Regions from separate parts of the Peribacillus sp. NPDC097264 genome, predicted to be linked through region 1. Evidence: riboswitches for the same ligand, from Rfam matches in the RefSeq annotation. Region 1 holds a riboswitch; the other holds the start of a gene.

What was found. A riboswitch is a leader RNA that binds a small molecule or an ion and turns the genes downstream of it on or off. The one in region 1 is predicted to bind cyclic di-AMP.
Region 2: it holds a riboswitch for cyclic di-AMP, as region 1 does, so the genes downstream of both, ACQKL0_RS03090 (potassium-transporting ATPase subunit F) here and ACQKL0_RS19785 (cation:dicarboxylate symporter family transporter) in region 1, are expected to answer to the same signal.

Annotation. Positions count from the first base shown of each region.
Region 1 is NZ_JBNNSR010000019.1:26,117-29,534, reverse strand. Features, by position in the region: gene ACQKL0_RS19790 (efflux RND transporter periplasmic adaptor subunit) at 1-751, shown strand, start outside; cyclic di-AMP (ydaO/yuaA leader) riboswitch at 926-1,074, shown strand; gene ACQKL0_RS19785 (cation:dicarboxylate symporter family transporter) at 1,248-2,510, shown strand; gene ACQKL0_RS19780 (class I SAM-dependent methyltransferase) at 2,580-3,314, opposite strand.
Region 2 is NZ_JBNNSR010000002.1:84,587-88,004, reverse strand. Features, by position in the region: gene ACQKL0_RS03095 (DUF2294 domain-containing protein) at 109-483, opposite strand; cyclic di-AMP (ydaO/yuaA leader) riboswitch at 730-870, shown strand; gene ACQKL0_RS03090 (potassium-transporting ATPase subunit F) at 1,362-1,436, shown strand; gene kdpA (potassium-transporting ATPase subunit KdpA) at 1,462-3,135, shown strand; gene kdpB (potassium-transporting ATPase subunit KdpB) at 3,158-3,418, shown strand, end outside.

The DNA.
Region 1 (3,418 bases):
GGAGATGTACAAGCAGGAACTTGAAAAAAATAGCTTGAAGGAAAAAGTGGTCATGCTAGAAGCACAATTAAGCTCAATTGAGGTGCAAACCAATGCCGTGGAGACGACAAGTGAAGCGGATGGTGTCGTGAAGAAGATCAATAAAAATTTAACGAATCCGATTATTTCAATTGCTTCTGCAGAAATGGCCATCGAAGGTTCCTTCTCTGAAGAAGAGTTAAAGAAGGCAGAGGTAGGGATGGAGATAAAAGCTAGTTCTCCTGATTTGAAAAAGAGGTTGGGCGGAACCATCAGCCGTATACATCCTTATCCCAAAGAGGAGCCAACCCTAAAGGATGAAAATCGCTATACATTCGAAGCGGAAATTGTAACGGAAGCAGAGAATAAGGAAGCGCTATTAGACGGTTCAAAGGTCGACCTTACCGTTATAACGAATGTGAAGAAGGGAGTCCCGACTGTTCCAACAGAAGCGATACATGAACGGAAGCAGCCGCATGTCTATAAAATGACCAATAAAGGGCATTTGAACCGACAATACTTTACAAAAGGGGCTCAAGCAAAAGGGAAGCAAGAGATGCTTAAAGGTCCAGCAGTGGGAGATGTCATCCTTTTAGAACCGAAAAAGGTAGTGAAGAACCACTCTTACTTCATTACCCCGCTCAAATTGGACAAGGTTCACTCTGCAACTTTTAAGAAACTATCCAAAAGGGAAAAAGTTAGATACATTTTACTAGGATTTTTGGAAAAATAATTTTCAGTTAAATCAAAAATGGCCATAATTTTTTACTGTTAAAACTAATTACCTATTTAAACAATAAGTGTAAACCCACGTAGCACTCAATATTCTTAATCCCCTCTGTACTTTCGGAGTGTGGGGAAAGAAAATATATTTACAGATTAATATTTTTAGTATAATATTTTAATATAAGTTAGCTCGCTTAATCTTATAAAAAAGAACGGGGGAACCAATTTTGCGGATTATATTCGCTAGGGGTGAATTCAGAGATGAAAGGGCCATTGTGTTTCCGATTCCTAACCCGACAGCTAACCCCGTAAGCGTCTTCGAGGGAACATGTGTGAATAACACGCCAATAGGGAAAATGACACGTAGGGTGTCTTTTTTTTAAGCGTAAGGATAGAAGTTTTTCAATATACAGAAAAATTTTTCTCTTTTTATTAGTATCTTGTTTCCCTTACCGAGACAAATGTTTTTACATCAAAGACTATATGGAAGGTGAGGAAATTAAATGAAGAAATTCAAACTGAGTTTAGCAAGCCAAATATTCATTGGTTTAATTCTGGGAATTATCGTAGGTGCTATATTTTATGGAAGTGAGACGGCACAAAGCTATCTACAACCATTAGGTGATATCTTCCTACGTATGATTAAAATGATCGTCGTTCCAATTATCGTTTCTAGCCTTATTGTTGCAGTTGCAGGCGTGGGCGATATTAAATCAGTAGGGAAATTAGGTGCCAAGTCACTATCCTACTTTATAGTAGTAACACTAGTTGCAATAGGCGTAGGTTTATTATCTGCCAATATTATTCAGCCTGGCGCGGGCGTAAATATGGGTGAGCTTGAACAAACGGATATTTCCACTTATGTTGACACAGCAGAAACTAAGCAACACGAATCCTTTATAGATACAATCGTTCATATTGTCCCATCTAATCCGATTAAAGCAATGGTAGAAGGCGATATGCTTGCAATCATTTTCTTCTCAGTCTTGTTTGGACTAAGCATTGCAGCTATCGGTGAAAAAGGAGTACCAGTATTCCGTTTCTTCCAAGGTGCTGCGGAAGGTATGTTCAATCTAACCAATATGGTTATGAAATTTGCTCCGATTGGGGTATTTGCACTAATCGGTGTGACAATCTCTAAATTCGGTTTATCATCACTAATCCCATTAGGAAAGTTAGCCCTTTCCGTATACGGAACGATGATTTTCTTCGTAGTTGTCATCCTGGGGCTCATTGCAAAATTTGTAGGCTTCAGTATCTTTAAGTTAATTGCCATTTTGAAAGAAGAATTGATCTTAGCATTTTCCACAGCAAGTTCAGAAGCGGTTCTTCCAAGAATCATGGAGAAGATGGAGAAAGCCGGTTGTCCAAAACATATCACCTCTTTTGTTATTCCGACTGGTTACTCATTCAACCTAGATGGTTCCACATTATACCAAGCTTTAGCAGCCATCTTCATTGCTCAAATGTACGGCATACATCTAAGTGCTTATGAGCAAATAACGCTAATGTTAGTGTTGATGATTACCTCTAAAGGAATTGCCGGTGTACCGGGCGTATCCTTCGTTGTACTTTTAGCAACATTAGGTACGGTGGGCATCCCAATTGAAGGACTTGCCTTCATAGCAGGTATTGACCGTATCCTTGATATGGGTCGTACTGTAGTAAACGTTATTGGTAACTCTTTAGCAGCCATCGTTATTTCCAAGTGGGAAGGTCAATTCAACCCTCCTGCCGAAAAAGGAAAACTCGAACAGGCTTCTTAATATAAGTCAAAACTCCAGGGTGATTGCACTCTGGAGTTTTTTTGTATTCAGATGAAAGTCGAAAGTAACTTATTGATGGACGATCCAGAAATGGGAGTCAGGGGAAAAGTTCATAGCCATATCGCTTTCATTAAATGAATCTTGGTGAAAGGTTTCCAAAACAGTCAGTTGGGCTTCTTCTAAGCAATCAAGGACTTCCTGCTGACTCGGGATATGAAGATAGGCCTCTTCTTGGTGAGACTTTCCCTTTGTGAAGATATCACCGAACTCATATAGCCGTTCATCCTGTTTACTATCACACCAAATCATTTCTTCCTGTTCCCAAAAATTAAGATACCTTTCATTACTGTCGCGAATCGGTGTGGTGAATAGGAAACGGCCTCCTGGTCTAAGTATGCGTTTGATTTCTTTCAAAGCGAGAATGCGGTTTTTTCGTTGAGGGATCTTCATTAAACCATGAAAGGAAAAGAGTGCATGGTCGAATGACGAGTCGTTGAAAGGGATTTCCGTGGCATTCCCAAGAAAGAATGGAATCTCCATATTTTCATCTTGTGAAAACTTCCGGGCTTCTTGAATCTTGGAGGGTGAAGGGTCCAGTCCGGTTATATGATGAAACCCATTCTTGTATAGAGCAAAGGTCGTCCTCCCTGTACTACATCCAATATCAAGGATGGAGTCGGCTTGATGAAAGTATTTATCGAATGCAAATTTTTCGAGTTCCCAAAGATCCCAATTTTTTGATGCATCGGCGATAGCGTCTTCCTGCAAGCGATTGATGAAATCATCTTTTTCTATTTTATCCATCATTCATCCTCCAAACCTTTATTTTTACTATAATATGGAAATCCATACCTGTCTAGTTTCTTATTTTTACTACTATTTTATATACACTTCGTGAATATTAAAAA
Region 2 (3,418 bases), on a different contig from region 1:
GCTGATAATTAGATAGAAATTGTAAAACAGGAAGGAGGAGGCATAAGCGTTGATTAACAACGCTTATGCCTCTTCCAATTGAGTCGATGTCGGCTAAATTCACCCCATTTATTTTAGATTTTCTAGGTATTTCTCCAAATCCTTATCAACTATGAAAACTTCGATCCGTTCACCCGTTTTGGTACTAATGTCACTGTGTGAAGAAAGGACTTTACAACCTGTTAGATCCTCGACAATTTTTTCATAATCCTGACTGTACATTTCACGTAGAAGAGAGCGCATTTTTTTTACAAGCTTCTTTCCAGAATCCTGACTGACGAGGTGTTTTTCTTCGACAGTCAAGACTCCTTTAAAACGAGTGATCAGCATGTCATTAATAATGTAGGTTTTAACTTCTTGTGGACCTCTGCCTATTAAATCACGCTGGAATTTAATGAATGCTGCACTAATTTCGGCTTCAATTTTCTTTTTTTGGTTTAACATAATGCCTCCGATTTTTTTCATCGATCGTATATGGGATTCATCATAATGCTGGATTGAAGTTTTTGTCAATACAAGTTTGTATATATATTAAAATATTAGAAATATATAGGATTAATGAGGAAATAATACTTTTTCTTATAAAAACGGAAGTATATGGTCAAATATGAATATATTTGCGAATATATGGAATTTTAATGAGGTTTACAAAGGTTTACTGATGAGCGTAGAATATGCTCATCAATAACAATTTGATATCGGCCAAATCTCAAGTAATTGAGAACGGAGGACCCACTATTTATGGGGTTAATTCTGCATTTGCAGAAGGGATGTGAACTCTTTCGCCATCCTACCCGTCAGCTAACTTCGTCGGCTAAAGCGAAGGAGGTCATAAGACCACCTTAATCCAGGAGGCTTTTTTGTTGTGTTTGTAGCAAAATAGCAACCTGTCATTTCAGTAGGTCTTTTTATTATGCCTATAATTACATGAAAAGGTTTCTTGGAAGACAGATCGCAAAGAGCGCTGAAAAGCTTGCTAGGCGATAAGTAGACCAATGAGTACTTTTTCTCCACTAATACTGTTTGCTTTTGCAAATATTCCTGTTTGGATTGTGAATCACTTTTTTCACTTTTGAAACTAGGATAGCCATGCAATGCGGACTATTGGAGAAGGGGTAAGCATTGGTCTATTTTTTGTGTTCTTTTGGTACCTATTTCTCCACTGATCGCGCCAGAGGTAAATTGTAAAGATTTAAAAAGGTGAAAGGAAGGTTTGGATGGATGCTATAACAATCTTTCTAATGGGTACACCCTTTTTACTTTTATATGGATTCATTCATTTTTGTAACAAAGTTATAACGAAAAAAGGAGAGTAGTATAACATGTTATTCATTCTTATTGTCGGGGCGGTTACCGTGTATTTAATTCATGCTTTATTATACCCAGAGAAATATTAATAGAACGATAACGGAGGAAATGTAAATGGATTTTTTACAAATCAGTGTGGTGTTGTTTTTGATGGTGATCCTAGCCGTACCATTGGCCAAATATTTAACGACAGTATATTCCCTTGAAACCACGAGGCAAGACCGTATGTTCGGGTGGTTAGAAAGAGGCATTCTTAAAATATCTGGTATTAAGAAATTCGATATGAATTGGAAGCAATATGCACAGGCATTACTTCTAAGTAACTTAGTCATGTTTGTCATCTCATACATGATTGTACGGCTTCAGGGAGTTTTACCGGGCAATCCAAGCGAGATAGCCAACATGGATCCGTTATTGGCATTCAATACGGCAGCAAGTTTTCTTACTAATACCAATTTACAGCATTATAGCGGAGAATCCGGACTTTCGTATTTATCACAAATGGTTGTCATTATATTCTTGATGTTCACGACACCAGCAACCGGTCTTTCCTTATGCATCGCTTTTTTCAGGGGGGTGACCGGTCAGAGGAGTTTAGGGAACTTTTATGTAGATTTAATTCGTTCCATCACTCGGGTGCTACTGCCTCTCTCCATTTTTGTCTGTTTGGTCCTGGTATCCCAGGGGGTGCCACAAACCCTTGGTTCTACGGTAATGGCTACTACGTTAGAGGGAGCCACCCAACATATTGCAAGAGGACCTGTGGCTGCATTGGAGTCAATAAAGCACCTTGGCACAAACGGTGGTGGATTCTTCGGTGTCAACTCGGCACATCCATTTGAGAACCCTAATGGATTTACGAATGTATTAGAGATTTTATCGATGTTTCTCATTCCTGCTGCCCTTCCATTAACATTCGGATATATGGCGAAAAATAACAAACAAGGATGGATCTTATTTTCAGCAATGGGACTCATGATGCTTGTCTTCCTAAATGTGAATTATGCTAGTGAACAAAATGGAAATCCCAAATTGGAGGCAATAGGCCTTTCACAAGAGAGTGGAAACTTGGAAGGGAAAGAAGTCCGATTTGGGGTGGCTCAGAGTGCCCTATTTACAACGGTGACTACAGCTGCCACTACAGGTTCAGTTAATAATATGCATGATACGCTGACGCCGCTCGGGAGTATAGCGCCACTGGCCATGATGATGCTGAACTGTGTATTTGGTGGTGATGGGGTAGGCACGATGAACATTCTTATGTATTCTATATTGGCTGTATTCATTGCTGGACTGATGGTCGGGCGTACACCAGAGTTTTTAGGTAAGAAAATTGAAGGGCCGGAAATGAAATTAATAGCCATGACAATCCTTCTACATCCGTTAATCATTTTGGTACCATCTGCTATTGCACTAACGGCACAGATGGGGACATCGGCCATTTCAAATCCAGGTTTCCATGGGCTCTCTCAAATTGTATATGAGTTTACTTCAGCTGCAGCCAATAACGGTTCTGGTTTCGAGGGCTTAGGGGATAATACACCTTTTTGGAACATTTCCACAGGTTTGGTCATGTTGTTTGGCCGTTATTTTTCCATGATAGCGATGATTGCTGTTGCTGGATCATTACTTGCTAAAAAACGTGTCCCAGAGACGATGGGTACATTTAAAACAGATAATCCTACATTCCTTGTCATTCTTTTATGTACGGTTTTAATTATTGGAGCTTTGACTTTCTTCCCAGTGATTACCCTAGGACCTGTCGCAGAATGGTTAACGATTAGATAAACGATGAAGAGGAGTAGTACAGATGAATACGATGCGTAATGGAAAAGTAAATAATGAAATGCTTTTTGAAGCAATAAAAGATGCTTTCAAAAAAATGAATCCCAGAGCCATGGCACGAAATCCAGTCATGTTTGTGGTGGAAATAGGATTTGTCTTGACCCTTTTTCTAACTATATTTCCCGATTTATTTGGTGGAATATCAGATAGGGGATATACCAGTGCAGTGACTTTCATTTTGCTCCTGACCATCCTGTTTGCCAACTTTGCTGAAGCATTAGCGGAA